3 linked regions of the Verminephrobacter eiseniae EF01-2 genome follow. The protein of the gene in region 1 binds, or shares a complex with, the protein of each later gene. Links are inferred from orthologs where the notes say so. Each region holds a gene or a part of one and is shown on either strand. Other genes may lie near its edges.

Evidence for each region. Proteins that work in one complex are often made in the same cells at the same time.
Region 2: the proteins of VEIS_RS04950 (region 1) and dnaN are in contact, whole or in part, in a cryo-EM structure (PDB 8GIZ), measured with the Escherichia coli proteins. The link is inferred for Verminephrobacter eiseniae EF01-2 from one-to-one orthologs.
Region 3: the proteins of VEIS_RS04950 (region 1) and dnaX are in contact, whole or in part, in a cryo-EM structure (PDB 8GIZ), measured with the Escherichia coli proteins. The link is inferred for Verminephrobacter eiseniae EF01-2 from one-to-one orthologs.

The regions. Positions count from the first base shown.
Region 1 is NC_008786.1:1,115,148-1,122,743, reverse strand. Bases 2,126-5,054 are described here. They hold VEIS_RS04950 (DNA polymerase III subunit delta'), read right to left. Parts: upstream 4,154-5,054; coding sequence 3,098-4,153; downstream 2,126-3,097. Other genes in these bases: mltG (endolytic transglycosylase MltG), read right to left, coding at 4,919-5,054; tmk (dTMP kinase), read right to left, coding at 4,150-4,830; VEIS_RS04955 (PilZ domain-containing protein), read right to left, coding at 2,713-3,081; VEIS_RS04960 (TatD family hydrolase), read right to left, coding at 2,126-2,631. Outside these bases: VEIS_RS04970 (ABC transporter transmembrane domain-containing protein), read left to right, coding at 1-1,115; VEIS_RS04965 (ankyrin repeat domain-containing protein), read right to left, coding at 1,150-1,818; more of VEIS_RS04960, read right to left, coding at 1,834-2,125; more of mltG, read right to left, coding at 5,055-5,881; CAF17-like 4Fe-4S cluster assembly/insertion protein YgfZ, read left to right, coding at 5,949-6,860; VEIS_RS04930 (ABC transporter substrate-binding protein), read right to left, coding at 6,874-7,596. UniProt on the Escherichia coli protein: Part of the beta sliding clamp loading complex, which hydrolyzes ATP to load the beta clamp onto primed DNA to form the DNA replication pre-initiation complex.
Region 2 is NC_008786.1:360-6,567, reverse strand. Bases 2,470-5,451 are described here. They hold dnaN (DNA polymerase III subunit beta), read right to left. Parts: upstream 4,529-5,451; coding sequence 3,410-4,528; downstream 2,470-3,409. Other genes in these bases: dnaA (chromosomal replication initiator protein DnaA), read right to left, coding at 4,624-5,451; gyrB (DNA topoisomerase (ATP-hydrolyzing) subunit B), read right to left, coding at 2,470-3,247. Outside these bases: more of gyrB, read right to left, coding at 641-2,469; more of dnaA, read right to left, coding at 5,452-6,075. UniProt on the Escherichia coli protein: Confers DNA tethering and processivity to DNA polymerases and other proteins. Acts as a clamp, forming a ring around DNA (a reaction catalyzed by the clamp-loading complex) which diffuses in an ATP-independent manner freely and bidirectionally along dsDNA.
Region 3 is NC_008786.1:573,943-580,087, forward strand. Bases 2,470-5,388 are described here. They hold dnaX (DNA polymerase III subunit gamma/tau), read right to left. Parts: upstream 4,892-5,388; coding sequence 3,047-4,891; downstream 2,470-3,046. Other genes in these bases: recR (recombination mediator RecR), read right to left, coding at 2,470-2,671; VEIS_RS02480 (YbaB/EbfC family nucleoid-associated protein), read right to left, coding at 2,689-3,021; VEIS_RS02490 (2-hydroxyacid dehydrogenase), read left to right, coding at 5,079-5,388. Outside these bases: VEIS_RS02465 (NAD(P)/FAD-dependent oxidoreductase), read left to right, coding at 1-255; VEIS_RS02470 (IS5-like element ISVei5 family transposase), read left to right, coding at 484-1,971; more of recR, read right to left, coding at 2,081-2,469; more of VEIS_RS02490, read left to right, coding at 5,389-6,005. UniProt on the Escherichia coli protein: Part of the beta sliding clamp loading complex, which hydrolyzes ATP to load the beta clamp onto primed DNA to form the DNA replication pre-initiation complex.

The sequences.
Region 1 (7,596 bases):
CCGCGATGACGCCGCTGACGCAGTTGCTGGCAGCGGCCGCGCTGTCGGTGGTGATCTGCATCGCCCTGTGGCAAAGCCACAGCGCCGGCGATGCCGGCGATGTCACCGTGGGCGGCTTCGTCTCGTTCATCACGGCGATGCTGATGCTGATCGCGCCGATCCGGCGCCTGGCCGATGTGGCCAGCCCGGTGACGCGCGGCGTGGCCGCGCTCGAGCGCGGCCTGGGCCTGCTGGAGGAGACCGGCGCCGAAACCGGCGGGCCGTATCGGGCGCAACGCACACAACGCACGCAGCCGGCAGGGCAGGCGCAGCCGTCAGACCCGCCAAAGCCGCCAAAGCCACCCCCCCAGGGCGCGCTCACGCTCGACAGCGTGAGCGTGAGCTTTGGCCCGGAGCGTGCGCCGGCCCTGGAGCGCGTGAGTTTGCGCGTGCAGCCCGGTGAAATCGTCGCCCTGGTCGGCCCCTCTGGCGCCGGCAAGACCACCTTGGTGAACCTGTTGCCGCGCTTCGTGCTGCCGACATCGGGCCGGATTCTGCTGGACGGACAGGCTTTGCCCGACTGGGATCTGGGTGCGCTGCGGGCGCAATTTGCGATGGTCAGCCAGGATGTGGTGCTGCTCAACGACAGCATTGCCTGCAATGTGGCGCTGGGCCGGGCCGTCGACGAAAAGCGCGTGCACGAGTGCCTGGCTGCGGCCCATCTGACCGAGCATGTGGCCGCGCTCCCGCAGGGGATTCACACGGTGGCCGGGCACAACGCCGCGCAGCTATCGGGCGGGCAGCGCCAGCGGCTGGCGATTGCGCGCGCGCTCTACAAGGATGCGCCGATCCTGATTCTGGACGAAGCGACTTCGGCGCTCGATACCGAGTCCGAACGGCTGGTGCAGCAGGCCCTGCAGCGCCTGATGCAGGGACGCACCACGCTGGTCATTGCGCACCGGCTGTCGACCATAGAACATGCGGATCGGGTGGTGGTGATGGAGCGCGGGCGCATCGCCGAGCAAGGCACGCACAGCGAATTGATGGCGCGCGGCGGCCTGTATGCGCGCCTGCAGGCCCGGCCCGCTGGCGGCAATGGCCTGGCCCGGGGTGATGCCGGGGTGATGCCGGGGTGATGCCGGGGTGATGCCGGGGTGATGCCGGGCCGGCTCACCACTTGCCCCGGTCGGGCTGGCGCTGCCGTATCGCGGCAGCGATTTTTTCGGCCGCATCGACGCGGCCCACGCGCAACGCGAAGTCGATGGCGCTCAAGCCCAACTGGTTCTTGAGCGCGGGGTCGGCCCCCTCTTGCAGCAAGAGTTGCACGGCCTCGGTCGAGCCGTACTGCGCGGCCATCATCAACGGGGTGCTGCCGTTGGGCGATGCGGCGTCGATATAGGCATGGTTTTCCAGCAGCAACCCGATGATCAGCAGATGCTCGGGCGCGCCGGCCGAGGCCGCATAGTGCAGCGGCGCCCAGCCGGTTTTGTTCACATCGGCAGAGCGCGCCAGCAGGGCTTTGACGGCGGCCACATGGCCTTTGATGGCGGCCATCATCAGCGGACTTTCGTCTTCGGCATTGCGCGCCTGCACGTCCACCCGGGGCGCTGCCAGCAATGCCGCAAAGGCCCGGCTGGCGCCAGCGCGCAGCGCCAGCGTCAGACCCACCTGCCCCTTGGGGTCGCGCATGTTCGGGTCGAAACCCCGGCGCAGCAGCGCCGTGATGGCCGCATCGTCATCGCGCGCGATGGCGGCAAAAAAGTCCTCGTAGGAGTCCGCCCGGGTGCGCGCGGCCAGCAGCCCCAGGGCCATGGCTGTCAACGCAGAACGCCGCTGCATGGGTGCCGCCGTCACTCACGGCCTGAACAAACGGTCGAAATTGCCGCTGGTGGCCTCGGCCACCGCTTGCAGCGTGATGCCCTTGGTGTCCGCCACCTGGCGCGCCACATGGGGCAGGTACGCGGGGCTGTTGGTCTTTCCCCGGTAGGGCACGGGCGCCAGATAGGGGCTGTCGGTCTCGATCAGCATGCGGCCGAGCGGCACGAAGGCCAGCACGGCGCGCAACTCCTGCGCGTTCTTGAAGGTCACGATGCCGGAGAACGACAGGTAGTAGCCCAGATCGAGCACCGCGCGCGCCACCGGCAGCGATTCGGTAAAGCAGTGAAACACCCCGCCGGCCCGGTTGCCGGCGCCGTCTTCGCCCTCTTGCCGAAGAATGGCCAGCGTGTCCTCGGCGGCGCTGCGGGTGTGGATCACCAAGGGTTTTGCGCAGGCCCGGGCGGCACGGATATGGGTGCGAAAGCGCTCCCGCTGCCACTGCAGGTCGGCAATGCTGCGCCCGCCCTTGCGCTCTTGCATGCCGTAGTAATCGAGGCCGGTCTCGCCAATGGCCAGCACGCGCGGCAGGGCGGCGCGTTCGAGCAGGTCTTGCACGCTCGGCTCGGTCACGCCCTCGTTATCGGGGTGCACGCCCACCGTGCTCCAGAAGTTGTCGTGGGCCATGGCCAGCGCGTGCACGCCGTCGAATCCCTCGATGGTCGTGCAAATGCACAAAGCCCGATCGACCTGTGCCTGCGCCATGGCCTGGCGGATCGCGTGCAGTTGGCCGCGCAGTTCGGGAAAGTCCAGATGGCAGTGCGAATCAGTGAACATGCGGTGACGAAACGACAGCGCCGACCTGCCAGCGCGGGTCGGCACGGGGCAGCGGCGACGGGCTGGGGGATCGGGTCTGTATCAGATGGTCTGTGTCGGGCGATCGGACCCCAGCGCCGAGCCTAGCAGGGTCTCGATCTTGAGCTTGAGCTGGCGCGACTTGTCGTCCTTGGGAAACTGTATGCCCACACCCTGGGTGCGGTTGCCCGCAGCCCGGGCCGGGGTCACCCAGGCCACGCGGCCGGCCACCGGGTAGCGCTGCGTGTCATCGGGCAGCGTCAGCAGCACATAGACATCGTCGCCGAGTTTGTAGTCCTTGTGGGTGGGCACGAAGATGCCCCCATCGGTAAACAAGGGGATGTAGGCCATATGCAAGGCCGGCTTTTCCTTGATGGCCAGTTGTATCACGCTGGGGCGGGGCGCGGCCGGCGTGGTCGATGGATTGCTCATGGGGGTCGATGGCGGCTCAATGCTTGGAGTGTAGGGTGTTTCGCGCCTGAGCGACAAGCGCCTCCAGCATCAATCCGGCATTGAACGGGTGGTCTGCGGTGCGCGCGGCCTTGGCCAGCGCACGCGACCAGCGGGTCAAAGCCGCCAGCGGCGGCACCCGGGGCAGGTCTGCCGGCGCAAAGTAGCGTGGCGCTGCGCCCACACTGGCTGCCAGCAGGTCATGGCAGAGCTTTTGCAATGCAGTGATTGCCTGGGCCGGCGTCCAGTCGCCCAGCGCTGCCACCTCCCCGCGCGCCATGGCCTGCGGCAGGCTGGCCCAGGCCTGGGGGCTGCGGCCGGACTGCGCCAGCGCCAGCGCATCATCGGGCCGACCGCCTGCGGCGCGCAGGAACGACGCGGCCGCCTCTGGCGCCAAGCCCTGCGCCTGTAGCCAAGCCTGCATCTGAACGGGCGCCGGCCAGACCATGGCGTGGCCCAGGCAGCGGCTGCGGATGGTGGGCAGCAGCAGGTGTGCGGCCTCGCTGGCCAGCACGAAGCGGATCTGTCCGGGGGGCTCCTCCAGCGTCTTGAGCAGCGCGTTGGCCGTGATCTGGTTCATCTGTTCGGCCGGGTACACCAGCACCGCCTTGCCCCGCCCACGGCCGGCGGTGCGCTGGGCAAACTCCAGCGCGTCGCGCATGGCCTCGACACGAATCTCCCGGCTGGGCTTGCGCTTTTTGTCGTCGATCTCGGCCTGGGCTTTTTCCGACAGCGGCCAGCCCAGCGCCATCATCTGCACTTCGGGCATCAGCACGCACAGGTCGGCATGGGTGCGCACATCGATGGCATGGCAACTGCCGCATTGGCCGCAGGCGGCGCCCTGCGCGGCGGGTGCATTGCCCGGCGCGATCGGCACGTCACCCGGCGCGATCGGCGCATCGCATAACCAGGCGCGCACCAGTTCCATGCCCAGCGCGTACTGCCCCAGGCCCGAAGGCCCGTGCAGCAGCCAGGCATGGCCGCGCTGGGCCAGCAAGCGGCTGCGCTGCGCGGCAATCCAGGGCGCCAGGGCCGTGGCGCCGGCGGCACTCATTGCGCCCCTCCTTGGGGGGTCACCATGGGCGCCAGCCAGCCTTTGCACACCAGCGCGTCGCGCAGTTGCTGCCGCACCCGGTGGCACTCCTGCGCGGCATCGATGCGCACGATGCGCCGGGGGGCTGCGGCGGCGCGGTCGGCGTAGCCCCGGGCCACGCGGCGGAAGAACTCCACGGGCTGGGCCTCGAAGCGGTCGGGCCGGTGCGCGGCGCCAGCCATGCGCTCGGCGGCCAGTTCGGGCGCCAGGTCGAACCACAGCGTCAGTTCAGGCTCAGGCAGCAAACCATCCTTGTGCGCTGCTGCCGTATTCGTCATGCGCTCGAGTATGGATAGCGTTTCGTGGTCGAACCCGCGTCCGGCACCCTGGTAGGCAAAGGTCGAGTCGGTAAACCGGTCGCACAGCACCACGTCGCCGCGCGCCAGCGCGGGTTCGATGACCTGGCGCAGGTGGTCGCGGCGGGCGGCGAAGATCAGCAGCGATTCGGTGAGCGCGTCCATGCGCTCGGCCAGCAGCAGCGCGCGCAGCTTTTCCGCCAGCGGGGTGCCGCCCGGCTCGCGGCTGACGGTGACCCTGCGGCCCTGGGCGCGAAAAGCAGCCGCCAGGCCCTCGACATGCGAGGACTTGCCGGCGCCGTCTATGCCTTCGAAGCTGATGAACAGGCCGGGTCGTGACATCGGAAATCTCGGGTTGATCTCGGGTTGAATCTGCGGCCATCAGTGGTGGCCATCGGCGGGCATTTTCGACCCTGTGGGATCGGCATTGCTACGGCCCGCGCTGATAGCGGTTGACGGCGCGGTTGTGCTCTTGCAGCGAGGCGCTGAAATGGCTGCCGCCATCGCCCTTGGCGACAAAGTACAGCGCGCGCGTGGCCTCGGGGCGCACGGCGGCCAGCAGCGCGGCCTTGCCGGGCATCGCAATCGGCGTGGGCGGCAGACCGGCGCGGGTGTAGGTGTTCCAGGGCGTGTCGGCTTGCAGATCGCGGCGGCGCAGGTTGCCGTCGAACTTTTCGCCCAGGCCGTAGATCACCGTGGGGTCGGTTTGCAGCAGCATGCCGGCGCGCAGGCGGTTGGCAAAAACGCCGGCAATCTGGCTGCGGTCGCTGGCGCGGCCGGTTTCCTTTTCGACGATGCTGGCCAAAATCAGCGCCTGCTCGGCCGATTGCAGCGGCGTGTCTGCGGCGCGCATGGCCCAGGCGGCCTGCAACTGCCGGTCCATCGCGTGCAGCGCGCGGCGCAGCAAAGCCAGGTCGCTGGAGCCTTTGGCGTAGGTGTAGGTGTCCGGGAAGAACCGCCCCTCGGGGGCCACCCCCGGGCGACCGATCTGCGCCATCAGCGCCTGGTCGTCGAGCGCGGCGCTGTCCGGCCTGAGCTGCTCCTGCCGGGCCAGCGCCTGGCGCAGTTGGCGCCAGTTCCAGCCCTCGACCAGCGTCAGCGTGCGCAGGGCTTCTTCGCCCCGGACCAATTTCTGCAGCAAGGCAATGGGCGTCGTGCCGGGGGCAATCTCATAATTGCCGGCCTTGATCGCCCGGCCCTGGCCCGAGAAACGAAACCAGGCGTACAGCAGGCGCGCATCGGTGCGCGCGCCGGCCGCCGCCACGGCGCGGGCCACGGCGCGCGCCGTGGCGCCAGGCTCGATGGCCAACTCCAGCGCCTGGGCGCCCGTCCACAGCGGTTGGTGCAGCCACCAGTAAGCCAGGCCCCCCGAGGCCAGCAATACGAAGCACATCAAAGCCAGTAAACGCCGCACAACCCTAGCCGCCTGTCTGAATCGGAGCGGGCATCATAATTGAGCGATGACGGACCTCTTGAACGGCATCGCTGCGCTGTCCCATCTCGGCGTGATCCGCGTGGCGGGCGAAGATGCCGGCGCGTTTTTGCACAGCCAGCTGACCCAGGATTTCTCCTCGCTCGACATGCGGCAAGCGCGCCTGGCCGCCTTCCTGTCGGCCAAAGGGCGCATGCAGGCGAGCTTCATCGGCTTGCGGCGCCCCGACGAATGGCTGCTGCTGTGCAGCCGCGATCTGCTCCCGGCCACGCTGGCGCGCCTGTCCATGTTCGTGCTGCGCGCCAAGGCCCGGCTGACCGACGCCAGCGCCGACTTTGCCCTCTACGGCCTGGCGGGCGACACACTGGCGGCCGTTGCCGGCGGCGCGCAGCCCGCCTGGAGCAAGGCCGACATCGGCGCCGCCAGCCTGGTGCACCTGTACCCCGCGGCAAACCAGCCCCGCGCGCTGTGGGTGGCGCCGGCCGGCGACCCGCCACCGGCAGGCCCCGCGCTCGCCACCGCGCTGTGGCTGTGGAGCGAGGTGGCGAGCGGCGTGGCCACGCTGAGCAGCCCCGTGGCCCAGGTCTTCGTGCCGCAGATGCTCAATTACGAGTCCGTGGGCGGCGTGAGCTTCAAGAAGGGCTGCTACCCCGGGCAAGAGGTGGTGGCGCGCAGCCAGTTCCGCGGCACGCTCAAGCGCCGCGCCTATATCGCGCATGCCGAGGCCGATATCGCCGTCGGCGCCGAAGTGTTTGCTGCCACCGACCTGACGCAGCCTTGCGGCACCGTCGTGCAGGCGGCCGCTGCGCCCGGCGGTGGCGTGGATGCCATCGTGTCGCTGCAAATCGCTGCCGCGCACCAGGCCCTGCAGGTGGGCGCCGCAACGGCGCAGCCACTGACGCTGGCGCCGCTGCCCTACCCGTTGCTGCAAGACATTTGACGGGCTGCCGCCTTCACTGCGCGGCGCCATCGATGCCGGCATCGTCGATGAAGTCCTTCCAGCGCCGCGCCATGTAGTTGTGCTCGTCCATGGTCGTGTTCCAGACCGCGATCCGGCTCGCCTTGCGCCAATACGAGCCACCGGAGCGCAATGTTCCGGCACGGACCACGATGCGGCCATCGGGCCCGCGCAGATCGCAGGCGGCGGGCTTGCCCTCGTACCAGTAGTCCCACTCCTGCGGCGAGAGCCAGTCGCGCACCCTGCGCGATGCCGCCATGTAGTAGCCCTGGCGCGCCATCACCGCGCCGGGCCAGCCGCAAAGCCACCAATTGAGATAGTCGTAGGCCACGTCGAGCATGCGGCCCTTGAGGTGCCGCGACAGGCACATCCCGCCATGCCAGGCCCGATAGCCCTCGCGCGGGGCCACCTCGATCACCGGCACACCTTCGGCGGCGAGCGCGGTCAGCGCCGGGGACCAGATGCTTTGCACGCCCACCATGCCGCCTTGCATCAGGCGCACCGAATCGGCCATGGTCTTCCAAAATCCGACGAAGTGCCCGCGGCGTTTGCGTTCGAGCAAGATGGCGATGAGCCGATCGATTTCGCGGATGCTCAGATTGCCGATGTCGCGCGGCTCGAATTCGCCCGTGGACCGGGCGGCCAGCGCCGCGTCGAAGATACCGATCGCCGGCTCGTCGACCAGCGCGATGCGCCCGCTCAGGCGGGCATCGAGCAG
Region 2 (6,208 bases), 1.1 Mb from region 1 along the record:
TGTCTTACCGCTATTGTTGGCACCGACCAAGATAGTGGTCTTCTTGTCGATCTTGACTTGGGTTTGAGCCAGGCGCCGGAACCGGCTGAGCTCGATGCAGGCCAAGCGGACGTTGGGTGTTGGAGAGGGATTCTGAGGCTGTGCGCTCATCGACGTTCCTTGACAAGATCGAATCCGTTGAAGTGGGGCGCTGAGATAGCGCGTCGGGCCAAGTCTGTTGGCAGTGCTTGGCTCGCCGTACAAGGGCGGCAGTTGCATCGGTCGGTGCGTGAATGAGCAGCGTCGAGCGTGCAGCCGCTGCGGGCTGCCATGCCAACTGGGGAAATACTCCGGTTGGCACCTGTTCAGTCAGCTTGTGACGGTGAGCGCCATCTCGCAGGTTGCGGACGAAGTGCACTAGCGCCGTCGGCGAAACGAACCCAGGAGAGGTGCTTGGCCGGAGGGCTGAGTAGCGCCCCAGTACGGTGACGCTGTGAATCGCGAGTTTTCGAACTTCCGCTTCAACGGCTTCGCGTACGACCATTCCTCAAGCCTCGCGCGCGACATGTGCCACTCTGGGCGCACCTATCAATGAGAAGAGATCATAGTTTTCGCGTCTTATGGGCCTCAATTTCGCGTCTTATGCCTAGCTCTACACCGTTCAAACGTCGATGTTCCCCGCCCTGAGCGCATTCATCTCGATGAAGTCCCGCCGTGGCTCGACCTCATCGCCCATCAGCATCGTGAACACGCGATCGGCCTCGATGGCGTCGTCGATCTGCACGCGCAGCAGGCGGCGCACGCTCGGGTCCATCGTCGTTTCCCATAGCTGCTCGGGGTTCATTTCGCCCAGGCCCTTGTAGCGCTGGCGGGTGGTGGTGCGCTCGGCTTCGCTGATGAGCCATTTCATGGCCTGGCGGAAGTCGCTGATTTTTTCTTCCTTTTGCTTTTCCGCCTCGCCGCGCATGGCCTTGGCGTTTGCGCCGAGCAGGCCGCGGAAGGTTTCGGCGGCTTCGGCCAGGGCGGCATAGTCGGCGCCGTGCACGAAGTCTTGCGTGATCGCGCTGCTCTTGATGTTGCCGTGGTGGCGGCGGCTGATGCGCAGCAGGGGCTTGTCGGTGCGGGCGTCGAACTCGCCCGTCACTTCGGCCGGGGCGCCGGTGGTGTGCAGCTCGCGCAGCTTGGCTTGCAGCGCCACGGCGCTGGCCTGGGCATCGGCCAGGCTGCCCAGCCGCAGGCGCACGCCGTCGGCCATTGCGCGCAGCGCTTCTGCGTCCATGAAGTGGCTCAGGCGGGCGATCACGCTTTCGGCGCTCTGGTGCTTGCGCGCCAGTTCGGTCAGGGTCGCGCCGCTCAGCACGGCCTGGTCGGCGTTGCCGGTGAGCACGCTGGCCTGGTTCAGCGCAATGCGCAGCAGGAAGTTGTCCAGCGCCGGGTCGTCCTTCAGGTACAACTCCTCTTTGCCGGCTTTGACCTTGTACAGCGGCGGCTGGGCGATGTAGATGTGGCCGCGCTCGACCAGTTCGGGCATTTGCCGGTAAAAGAAGGTCAGCAGCAGGGTGCGGATATGGGCGCCGTCGACGTCGGCGTCGGTCATGATGATGATGCGGTGGTAGCGCAGCTTGGCGGCGTCGAAGTCGTCGCCGCCGGCGCTGCCGCCGGCCTTGCCGATGCCGGTGCCCAGGGCGGTGATCAGCGTCAGGATGGCGTCGCTGGTCAGCAGCTTTTCGTAGCGGGCTTTTTCCACGTTCAGGATCTTGCCGCGCAGCGGCAAGATGGCCTGGAATTTGCGGTCGCGCCCCTGCTTGGCAGAGCCGCCGGCCGAGTCGCCCTCGACGATGTAGATCTCGCACAGCGCGGGGTCTTTTTCCTGGCAGTCGGCCAGCTTGCCGGGCAGGCCCAGGCCGTCGAGCGCGCCCTTGCGGCGCGTCATTTCACGGGCCTTGCGGGCGGCTTCGCGGGCGCGGGCGGCGTCCACGATCTTGCTGCAGATGATCTTCGCGTCGGCGGGCTTTTCCTGCAGGTAGTCGGCCAGCAGCTTGCCCACGATGTCTTCCACCGGGGCGCGCACTTCGCTCGATACCAGTTTGTCCTTGGTCTGGCTGCTGAACTTGGGCTCGGGCAGTTTCACGCTCAGCACGCAGCACAGCCCTTCGCGCATGTCGTCGCCGGTGACTTCGACCTTGGCCTTCTTGGCCATTTCGGTTTCTTCGATGTACTTGTTGATGACGCGGGTCATCGCCGCGCGCAGGCCGGTCAGGTGGGTGCCGCCGTCGCGCTGGGGGATGTTGTTGGTAAAGCACAGCACCTGCTCGGCGTAGGCGCTGTTCCACTGCATGGCCACTTCCACGCCGATATGCGTGCCGGGGATGCCGCCATAGGTCTCGGCCGGGCGCTCGCCGGTGGCGTAAAACGAGTTCGGGTGCAGGGCGGTCTTGCCCTTGTTGATGAATTCGACGAAACCGCGCACGCCGCCGGCGCCCGAGAAGTCGTCTTCCTTGCCGCTGCGCTCGTCTTTCAGGCGGATGCGCACGCCATTGTTCAAAAAGGACAGCTCGCGCAGCCGCTTGGCCAGAATTTCGTAGTGGAAGTCGCGGTTTTCTTTGAAGATTTCGGCGTCGGGCAGAAAGTGCACTTCGGTGCCGCGTTTTTCGGTCGCGCCGGCGAGCTTCATCGGCGAGACGGCGACGCCGTCCACGGTGTCGAGCAGGCGGTCTTGCACGAAGCCGCGCGCAAATTCGAGCTGGTGCACCCGGCCTTCGCGGCGCACCGTCAGGCGCAGCCATTTGCTCAGCGCGTTCACGCAGCTCACGCCCACGCCGTGCAGGCCGCCCGATACCTTGTAGCTGTTTTGGTTGAACTTGCCGCCCGCGTGCAGTTCGGTCAGCGCGATTTCGGCCGCGCTGCGCCTGGGCTCGTGCTTGTCGTCGAACTTCACGCCGGTGGGAATGCCGCGACCGTTGTCGGTCACGCTGATCGAGTTGTCGGTGTGGATGGTCACCACGATGTCGTCGCAGTGGCCGGCCAGGGCTTCGTCGATCGAGTTGTCCACCACCTCGAACACCAGGTGGTGCAGTCCGGTGCCGTCGCTGGTGTCGCCGATGTACATGCCGGGGCGCTTGCGCACCGCCTCCAGACCTTCCAGGATGGTGATGGCGCCTGCGTCGTAGCTTTCGCTGGCGCCCGCCTGCCGGGTGTCGATCTTTGGCAGGGCAGGCCCACCAGTGCCGCCGGGTGCGGGCTCGGGCAGGGGGTTGTCAGCGGTCATGTGGTGGGGCCTCGGGATCCGTGGAAAGCGCGCTTTTCACTGTGTTCGATGAGATTCGGGCTGGCTGCGGGTGGCTCATTGCACAGCTACCGGCGGCCATGTCCATGGTGGGTGGCGCCGGCTGGTTGCCGGCAGCCAGGGTGTCGGCGGGACGGCGCACGACTAGATGCGCATCGGCATCACGACATACTTGAAGTTGTCGTTGGCGGGGATGGTCAGCAAGGCCGAACTGTTGCCGTCGGCGAACGCCAACTGCACCATGTCCTGCTCCATGTTGGCCAGTGCGTCGATGAGGTAGGTCACGTTGAAGCCGATCTCGATGTTGTCGCCGGCGTAGTCGACATCGAGCTCGTCGACGGCCTCCTCCTGTTCGGCGTTGCTCGATGCCACGCGCAGCGCGCCGGGCTCCAGGTTCAGGCGCACGCCCTTGAACTTGTCGCTGGTCATGATGGCCGTGCGTTGCAGGCTGGTCAGCAAGGCCGCGCGGCCCAGCGTGACGCAGTTGTGGTGGTTCTTCGGGATCACGCGGTTGTAGTCCGGGAACTTGCCCTCGACCAGTTTGGTGACGAACTCCATGCCGCCAAAGGTGAATTTGGCCTGGTTGCTGGCAAACTGCATCTCGATGTGGGGCCGGTTGTCGCCGTCCGCGTCGCTGAGCAGGCGTTGCAGTTCGAGCACGGTCTTGCGCGGCAGGATGACTTCCTGCTTGGGCACTTGCACGTCGAGCGTGGCGCAGGCGAAAGCCAGGCGGTGGCCGTCGGTGGCGATCAGCGACAGTGTTTGGCCCTCGGCCACGAACAAGATGCCGTTGAGGTAGTAGCGGATGTCCTGCACGGCCATCGTGAACGAGACCTGGCCCAGCAGGCTCTTCAGGGTCTTTTGCGGAACGCTGAACACCGGGCCGAACGCGGCCGATTCCTGCACCAGCGGGAAGTCCTGGCCCGGCAGGCTGTGCAGCGTAAAGCGGCTCTTGCCGGCCTTGAGGATGAGCCTGGACTGGTCCGACTCCAGGCTCACCGTCTGCTCGCCCGGCATGGTGCGCAAGATGTCGATGAGCTTGCGCACGCTCATGGTGGTCATGCATTCGCCGGTGTCGCCGCCAAGCTCGGCCGTGGTGCGGATCTGGATTTCCAGATCGCTGGTCGTCAGTTGCAAGGCATTGCCGGTCTTGCGGATCAGCACATTGGCCAGGATCGGCAGCGTATGGCGGCGCTCAACGATGCCGGCCACGGATTGCAAAGCCGCGAGAACCTTGTCTTGTGTCGCTTTCAGGACAATCATGTCATCAACCTCTGGAGTTTTTCGGGACGCTGCGCGACCCGCCATTTTGCCTTGTTGCGCGGCGCTCTTTTCCGGGCCGCTGCCGGCCGGTGTTTTCAACCTTTGAGCGTTTGTTCGAGCACATGCAGTTGCTGGTTCAGTTCGGTCAGTTGCTGGCGCTCGGCGGCAATCTTGCGGACGGCGTGCAAAACGGTGGTGTGGTCGCGCCCGCCAAATGATTCGCCGATTTCGGGAAGGCTCTTTTGCGTCAGTTCCTTGGTCAGGTACATCGCAATCTGGCGCGGGCGGGCAATGCTGGCCGGGCGCTTTTTGCTGTACATGTCGGCGACCTTGATCTTGTAGTAGTCGGCCACGGTCTTTTGGATGTTCTCCACGGAGATCTGCCGGTTCTGGATCGACAGCAGATCGCGCAGCGCCTCGCGCGCCAGTTGGATGGAGATTTCCTTCTGGTTGAAGCGCGAGTAGGCGAGGATCTTGCGCAGCGCGCCTTCGAGCTCGCGCACGTTCGAGCGCACGTTCTTGGCCACGAAGAAGGCCACTTCCTCGGGCATTTCCGTGCTTTCTGCCTGCGCCTTGTTGATCAGGATGGCCACGCGCATTTCCAGCTCGGGCGGCTCGATGGCCACCGTCAGGCCGGAATCGAAGCGCGACACCAGCCGCTCGTGGATGTTGCTCAGCCCCTTGGGATAGGTGTCGCTGGTCATCACCAGGTGCGATTTCTTGGTCAGCAGGGCCTCGAACGCATTGAAGAACTCTTCTTGCGTGCGGTCTTTGTTGGCGAAGAACTGCACATCATCGATCAGCAGCAGATCGAGCGAGTGGTAGCGCTCCTTGAACTCGTCGAACGTGCGCCGCTGGTAGGACCTGACCACATCCGAGACAAACTGCTCGGCGTGGACGTAGAGCACCTTGGCCTGCGGGCGGCTGGCCAACAGGCGGTTGCCCACGGCGTGCACCAGGTGCGTCTTGCCCAGGCCCACGCCGCCGTAGACGAACAAGGGGTTGTACAGATGCCCCGGCATGCCGGCCACATGCATGCCGGCCGAGCGCGCCATGCGGTTGGCCGAGCCTTCGACCAGCGTCTCGAACGTCAGCGCGGCGTTGAGCCGGTGGCGCAACGCCTGCGGCGCCTCGTCGCGGCCGGCGCTGGCCGATTCGGCGCCCGGCGCGCCGGGCGGCCCGGATGCAGAGGGCCGAGGAGTGTGCGCCGTGCGGGCCACCGATTCACGCGGCACCAGCGCCAACTCCAGGGCCATCGGCTGCCCATACAAATCTCCGAGCAGCGCCGTGATTTGGCTGGCGTACTGGGCGCGGATCCAGTCGAGCTTGAAGCGGTTGCCCACCAGCAGGGTGATCTTGGAGAAGTCCTGCGCCACTTGGGCGACCAAGGGCTTGATCCAGGTGTTGAATTGCGCTTCGGGCAGGTCCCGCGCCAGTTGCTCTGCGCAGGCCTGCCACAGACCCTGTCCGGCGCTGCGTTCGTCGGCGGCATTTGCACCGGGCCAATGCAGAGGCGGGGGCGGGCTGTGGGTGAATTCCTCGGTCATTGCAGGGGGCTCGTCGTTGTGGATAAGGGCCGTGGCGCCGGGCGCCGGATTGTAATCTTGTCAAGAAGTTATCCCCAATTTCGGGACGGCCGGCATCCGGGGTGGATGGGGGTGAGCGAGGGTCGATCAGAGC
Region 3 (6,145 bases), 540 kb from region 1 along the record:
GCTGCGCTGCGCGAGGCCCTGCCCGTGTTCGGCCGCAAGATCAAGGGCTTCGACATGCACGATGCGGTGCTGACCGGGGTCGAGACGCGCAGCTCGTCACCGCTCGTGATCAGCCGCAATGGGCAGTTGCAAAGCCTCGGCACCGCCGGCCTGTACCCCGCCGGCGAAGGCGCGGGCTATGCGGGCGGCATTTTGTCCGCCGGGGTCGATGGCATCGAGGTCGGCGAGGCCGTGGCGCGCAGTTTGATGAAATGAGGCCCGTTCGCCGCGCCTGCGGCTCCTGGTGTCGCGTCACCGATCATCTGTCGGTCTGCGCTGGCCATCGGAGCGCATCGCGGCGTTGCATCGCTTGCCAATACGCTCGGTAGTCGGCCCTGCAAATTCTCTGCGACCCGCATGAATGCTGGATTTTTGGCTCTTTGTGGTCCACCGAATCTCCCAGGATTCGTTGAACAGGCAGCTGATTCCTGAGAGATTTGCGCAATGCCCGAGCCCACCGACACGGCTGATTTCTTCCGCTCCCGTCTGGCCGAGATGATCGACTTGCGCCACCCGCTGGCGGTGCTGGCGAGCCGTCTTCCCTGGACGCAGATCGAAGCGGCACTGGCACCTTATTTCGCGCGTCGGGTCCGTGCCGGTCGAGTTCTGGAACACGACGATCTCTTCGGCCCTTCGCTCCAGGTCGCGGGCGCCGGTGTCGCCGCCGCGGGCCGCCCGCGTCTTCCCCTGCGCCTCATGGCCAGCCTGCTGTATCTGAAGCACGTCTACAAGCTCAGCGACGAGGAACTGGTCGAGCGCTGGGCCGAGAACGTGCAGTGGCAGTTCTTCAGCGGCATGACCTTCTACGAGCCACGCCTGCCCTGCGACGCCACCCAGATCGGGCGCTTCCGCTCGATCCTGGGCGAGGCCGGTGTCGAGGAACTCCTGAAGGCCACCATCGACACTGCGGTGGCCTCCAAGGCGATCAAGCCGGCCGAGTTCGAGCGCGTGATCGTGGATACCACCGTCCAGGAGAAGGCCATCGCCCACCCCGTGGACTCCCGCCTGCTGGAGATCGCCCGCGCCAAGGTGGTGGCTGCCGCCAAGCGCGCGGGCATCGCGCTGAAGCAGACCTTCGCCAAGGAAGGCAAGAACCTGCGCCGCAGGGCTGGCGGCTACGCCCACGCCAAGCAGTTCAAGCGCTTGAAGAAGGTGCTCAAGCGCCAGCGCACGGTACTGGGTATCGTGCTGCGCGAAGTGCAGCGCAAGCTTTGCAAGTTGCCTGCGACATCGGTGCCTGCCGTCGATCGCTTGCGCGCACTGATGGGCCGCGCCGAGCGCATTCGCACCCAGCGCCCGAAGGACAAGAACAAACTCTATGCATTGCACGCGCCCGAAGTTGAGTGCATCGGCAAGGGGAAGGCGCGCCGGCCTTACGAGTTTGGCGTGAAGGTCAGCGTGGCCGTCACGCACAAGCAGGGGCTGGTGGTCGGTGCGCGCAGCTTCACGGGCAACCCGTATGACGGCCACACGCTGGCCGAGCAACTCGAGCAGGTCAAGATCCTGACGGAGGACACGGGCGCCAGCCCGAAGCAGGCAGTGGTGGACCTGGGGTTCCGGGGCGTGGACGCAGCCAATCCGGGCATCCAGATCATTCATCGGGGGCGCTTCAAGTCCTTGACCGATGCCCAGCGCCGCTGGCTCAAGCGAAGGCAGGCGGTGGAGCCCACCATCGGACACCTGAAGCACGACAACGGGATGGATCGGTGCTGGCTGCAGGGTGCCACCGGTGACGCGCTGCATGCAGTGCTGTGTGCGGCGGGCTACAACATCCGCTGGCTGCTGCGCGCCATCATGCGCCTCGGGCTCAAGGGCCTTTTATTGCGCCTGATCGCCTTGCTGCGCACGCTCATCGGCGTCCCCCACTTCTTCGCATCCAACGAAATCACGCCATCACGCGCCGCCGCGCGGTTCGCTGCGATAGCGAAATGAATTTCGCAGGTCCGACTCGGTATGGGCTGCGCGATGCGCCTTGCGCTGCGCTCCGATGGCTGCGCGCAGCCTGCGACATCTGATCGGTGACGCGACACTGGCCTGCCGGTCAACGGCGATCGACCAGCGCATGGGCGATCGTGCCCAGGTCCACATACTCCAGTTCACTGCCCACCGGCACGCCGCGCGCCAGCCGGGTCACATGCAGCCCCTGGCGCTTGAGCGCCTGGCTGATCACATGGGCCGTGGCTTCGCCCTCGGCATGGAAGTTGGTGGCCAGGATCACTTCCTGCACCCCGCCCTCGGTGGCGCGCGCGATGAGTTTTTGCAGGCCGATCTCCTTGGGGCCGACGCCGTCGAGCGGGCTGAGCCGCCCCATCAGCACGAAGTACAGCCCTTTGAAAGCCCCGGTGCGCTCCAGCGCTGCCTGATCGGCAGGCGTCTCGACCACGCACAGCCTGGTGGCGTCGCGCCCCGGGTCCAGGCAGGTGCGGCAAGTCTCGGCTTCGGTGAAGGTGTGGCAGCGCGCGCAATGCTGCACCGACCCCAGCGCGTCGTGCAGCGCCTGCGCCAGCGCCTGCCCGCCGGCCCGGTCATGCTGCAGCAGATGAAATGCCATGCGCTGCGCCGACTTCACGCCCACCCCCGGCAAACGGCGCAGCGCCTGTATCAGCGCATCGAGGGCGTTGCTGGAGGACATGCGGCGTGCGCGCGCCTTCAGAACGGAAATTTCATGCCGCCGGGCAGGCCCGGCATACCGGCGGTGAGCTTGCCCATCTTCTGCTCCGAAGTTTCCTCGGCCTTGCGCACGGCGGCATTGAAAGCCGCCGCCACCAGGTCTTCCAGCATGTCCTTGTCCTCCGCCAGCAGGCTCGGGTCGATGCGGATGCGTTTGACATCATGCTTGCAAGTCATCAGCACCTTCACCAGGCCGGCGCCGGATTCACCTTCGACTTCGATCAGCGCCAGTTCGTCCTGGGCTTTTTTCAGGTTGTCCTGCATTGCCTGGGCTTGCTTCATGAGGCCGGCGAGCTGTCCTTTGTTGAACATGGGGGTTTCCTTTTTGCTGGAGGGTTCATGCAGGTTTGACGCTGCCCGGCACGATTTTCGCGCCGTGCTCGCGCATCAGCGACTGCACATAGGGGTCGTTGGCCACGATGGCCTGCGCGCGGCGCTGGCGTTCGGCGGTGGCGGCGGCATTGCGGCGGGCGGGGCTGTCGCAGACGACGCCCAGCTCGACACGGATTTGGCTGGCATGGCCTGCGGCCTGTAGCGCGGCGCGCAGCCGCTCGCGCGCCGTGGGTTGGTTCAGCGACTCGCTGTCGACGCGCAGCAGCCAGTGCCCGTCGTCGCGCGCCAGCAGTTGCGATTGCAAGGCCAACTCGCGCGCCAGCGCCGTGATGGCCTCTGCGGCCAGCAGTTCCTGCACGGTGGCATGCCAGATGTCGCCCTCTTCGGTCGGGGTACAACGCTCCGATACAGGCGCTGGCATGGACGCGCAATGCGGCGTGGGCTGCAAGCGGGCTCCGGGTTCGGGTGTCACCCGCACCGGAATGGCTACGAATTCAGGCGCATTCTGCAACGGTGCTGATTGCACCGCAGCGGCACCGGACTTCTCGGCACCGGCCGGGTCGAGCAGCGCCGGCGCAATGGTCTGCGCTGGCGCCACAGGGTCTGCCGGGGTGCTCGCAGCCGCAGCAGCAGCAGCCGGTGCCGGTGCCGGTGTTGGTGCCGGGACCGGCACGGATACCGGCACCGCGCCCGAAGGGGCGGCTTCAGGCTGGTGCAGGCTTTTTTTTTCGCTCGGCGCGCCGCCGGGCTTGAAGGCCAACAGGCGCAGCAGCACCATGGTCAGCGCCGCGTATTCGTCGGGCGCAAGCCCCAGTTCGCCGCGCCCGTGCAGGCACAGGCTGTACAGCAGATGGGTTTCGTCCGCCGGCATTGCGGCGGCCAGCCGGGCGGTTTCTGCCGCCTCGGGATCTTGCGCATCCACTGCGTCGGCCTGCTGCGGCACGGCCTGAAGCACTGCCATCCGTTGCAGCACGGCCGCCATCTCTTCGAGCGTGGATGCGGCCGACAGGCCGTTGAGCCGCAACTCCTGCGCGGTTTCGACCACCGCCCGGCCATCGCCTTGCGCCAGCGCATCGATCAGCCGGAACACATACGAGCGGTCGACCGCGCCCAGCATCTGGCGCACGGCGGCTTCTTGCAACTGGCCGCTGCCAAAGGCGATGGCCTGATCGGTCAGCGACAGCGCATCGCGCATCGAGCCGCGCGCCGCGCGCGCCAGCAGTTGCAGGGCCTGGGGCTCGGCGGCCACCTGTTCGGCCGCCAGCACCTGCACCAGGTGCGCGTGCACGGTCTGCGGCGCCATGGGGCGCAGGTTGAATTGCAGGCAGCGGCTGAGCACCGTGACCGGCACCTTCTGCGGGTCGGTCGTGGCCAGCACGAACTTGAGGTACTCGGGCGGCTCTTCCAGCGTCTTGAGCATGGCGTTGAACGCCGTGTTCGTGAGCATGTGCACCTCATCGATCATGAAGACCTTGAAGCGCCCCTGCACCGGCTTGTACACCGCCTGCTCGAGCAGGCTTTGCACCTCGTCGACGCCCCGGTTGGAGGCGGCGTCGAGTTCGGTGTAATCGACGAAACGGCCGCTGTCTATGTCGCTGCAGGCCGGGCAGATGCCGCAGGGCGTCGCGGTGATGCCGCCCTGCCCATCCGGGCCCTGGCAGTTGAGCGACTTGGCCAGGATGCGCGCCACCGTGGTCTTGCCCACGCCGCGCGTGCCGGTGAACAAATAGGCATGGTGCAGGCGCTGCCGGGTCAGCGCATTGCTCAGGGCCTGCACCACATGCTCTTGCCCCACCATTTCGGCGAAATTGCGCGGTCGGTACTTGCGGGCGAGCACGAGGTAGGACATGCGCCCGATTCTACGGCCCGGGCAGCGCGGCAGCGCAGCCCGGGCCGGGCGCGCAAAACAGGACTGGCCTGCGGCTACAATCGCGGCCGACGGGCCTGCCCGCATGGTAAAGCGGCCAACCGGGTCAGGTGGGGAACCAAGCAGCCCTAACTGTGGAGTCAGTGCCGGGGCCAGGCTCGTCAACCAGATGAAAATCACCTTTTGCTGTACCGGCACCCAGGCCGGGCCCTGGTTGCAAGGGCTGGCCGCCGCACTGCCACAGGCTGACATCAGCCTGTGGCAGCCCGGTGCCCCGCAGGCCGACCATGCCGTGGTCTGGAAGCCGCCGCAACAGTTCATCGACGAGCAGCCGCGGCTCAGAACCTTGTTCAACCTGGGCGCGGGCGTGGATGCGCTGCTGCGCCTGCGCCTGCCGCCCGCAGCGCTGGTGGTGCGGCTCGATGACGCGGGCATGGCGGTGCAGATGGCCGAATATGTGTGCCATGCGGTGATTGGCCATTTGCGCGAGTTCGATGCCTATGCGGGCCAAATGCGGGCCGGGCGCTGGGACGACCTGCGCCCGCCGCGCCGGCGCGCGGATCTGCCGGTGGGCGTGATGGGGCTGGGGGTGTTGGGGCAGCGGGTGGCCGGCGCGCTGGCGCAGTTCGAGTTCCCGGTCAATGGCTGGAGCCGCTCGCGCAAGACCGCCATGGACGGGGTTCGCACCTTCAGCGGGGCCGACGGGTTCGATGCATTTCTGGCGGCCAGCCGCGTGCTGGTGAACCTGCTGCCGCTCACGCCCGATACCGTGGACATCATGAACCGCACGACCCTCTCGCGGCTGCAACCGGGCGCCTATGTGATCAATGTGGCGCGCGGCGCGCATCTGGTCGATGAGGATCTGCTGGCGCTGATCGATAGCGGCCATATCGCCGGCGCCACGCTGGATGTGTTTCGCAGCGAGCCGCTGCCCGCCGACCATGCGTTCTGGCGCCATCCCCGGATCACCGTCACGCCCCATATCTCGGCCCGCACATTGCGCCAGGAGAGCATTGCCCAGATTGCGCACAAGATCACCACGCTGGAGCAAGGCGGGGCCGTGGCCGGGGTGGTGGACCCGGCGCGCGGCTATTGACGCGATGCGGCTTGGCCGGGTGACAGGCGGGCGCTGGCCAGGCAGGGCCGAGGCGGGCGCACCATGGTCACGCCGGCAGCGCCTGCCCGCTGGCCCGGGCGCTGCGCGCCGCTCCTGGTCGGGGCGGTCTTGGTCGGGGC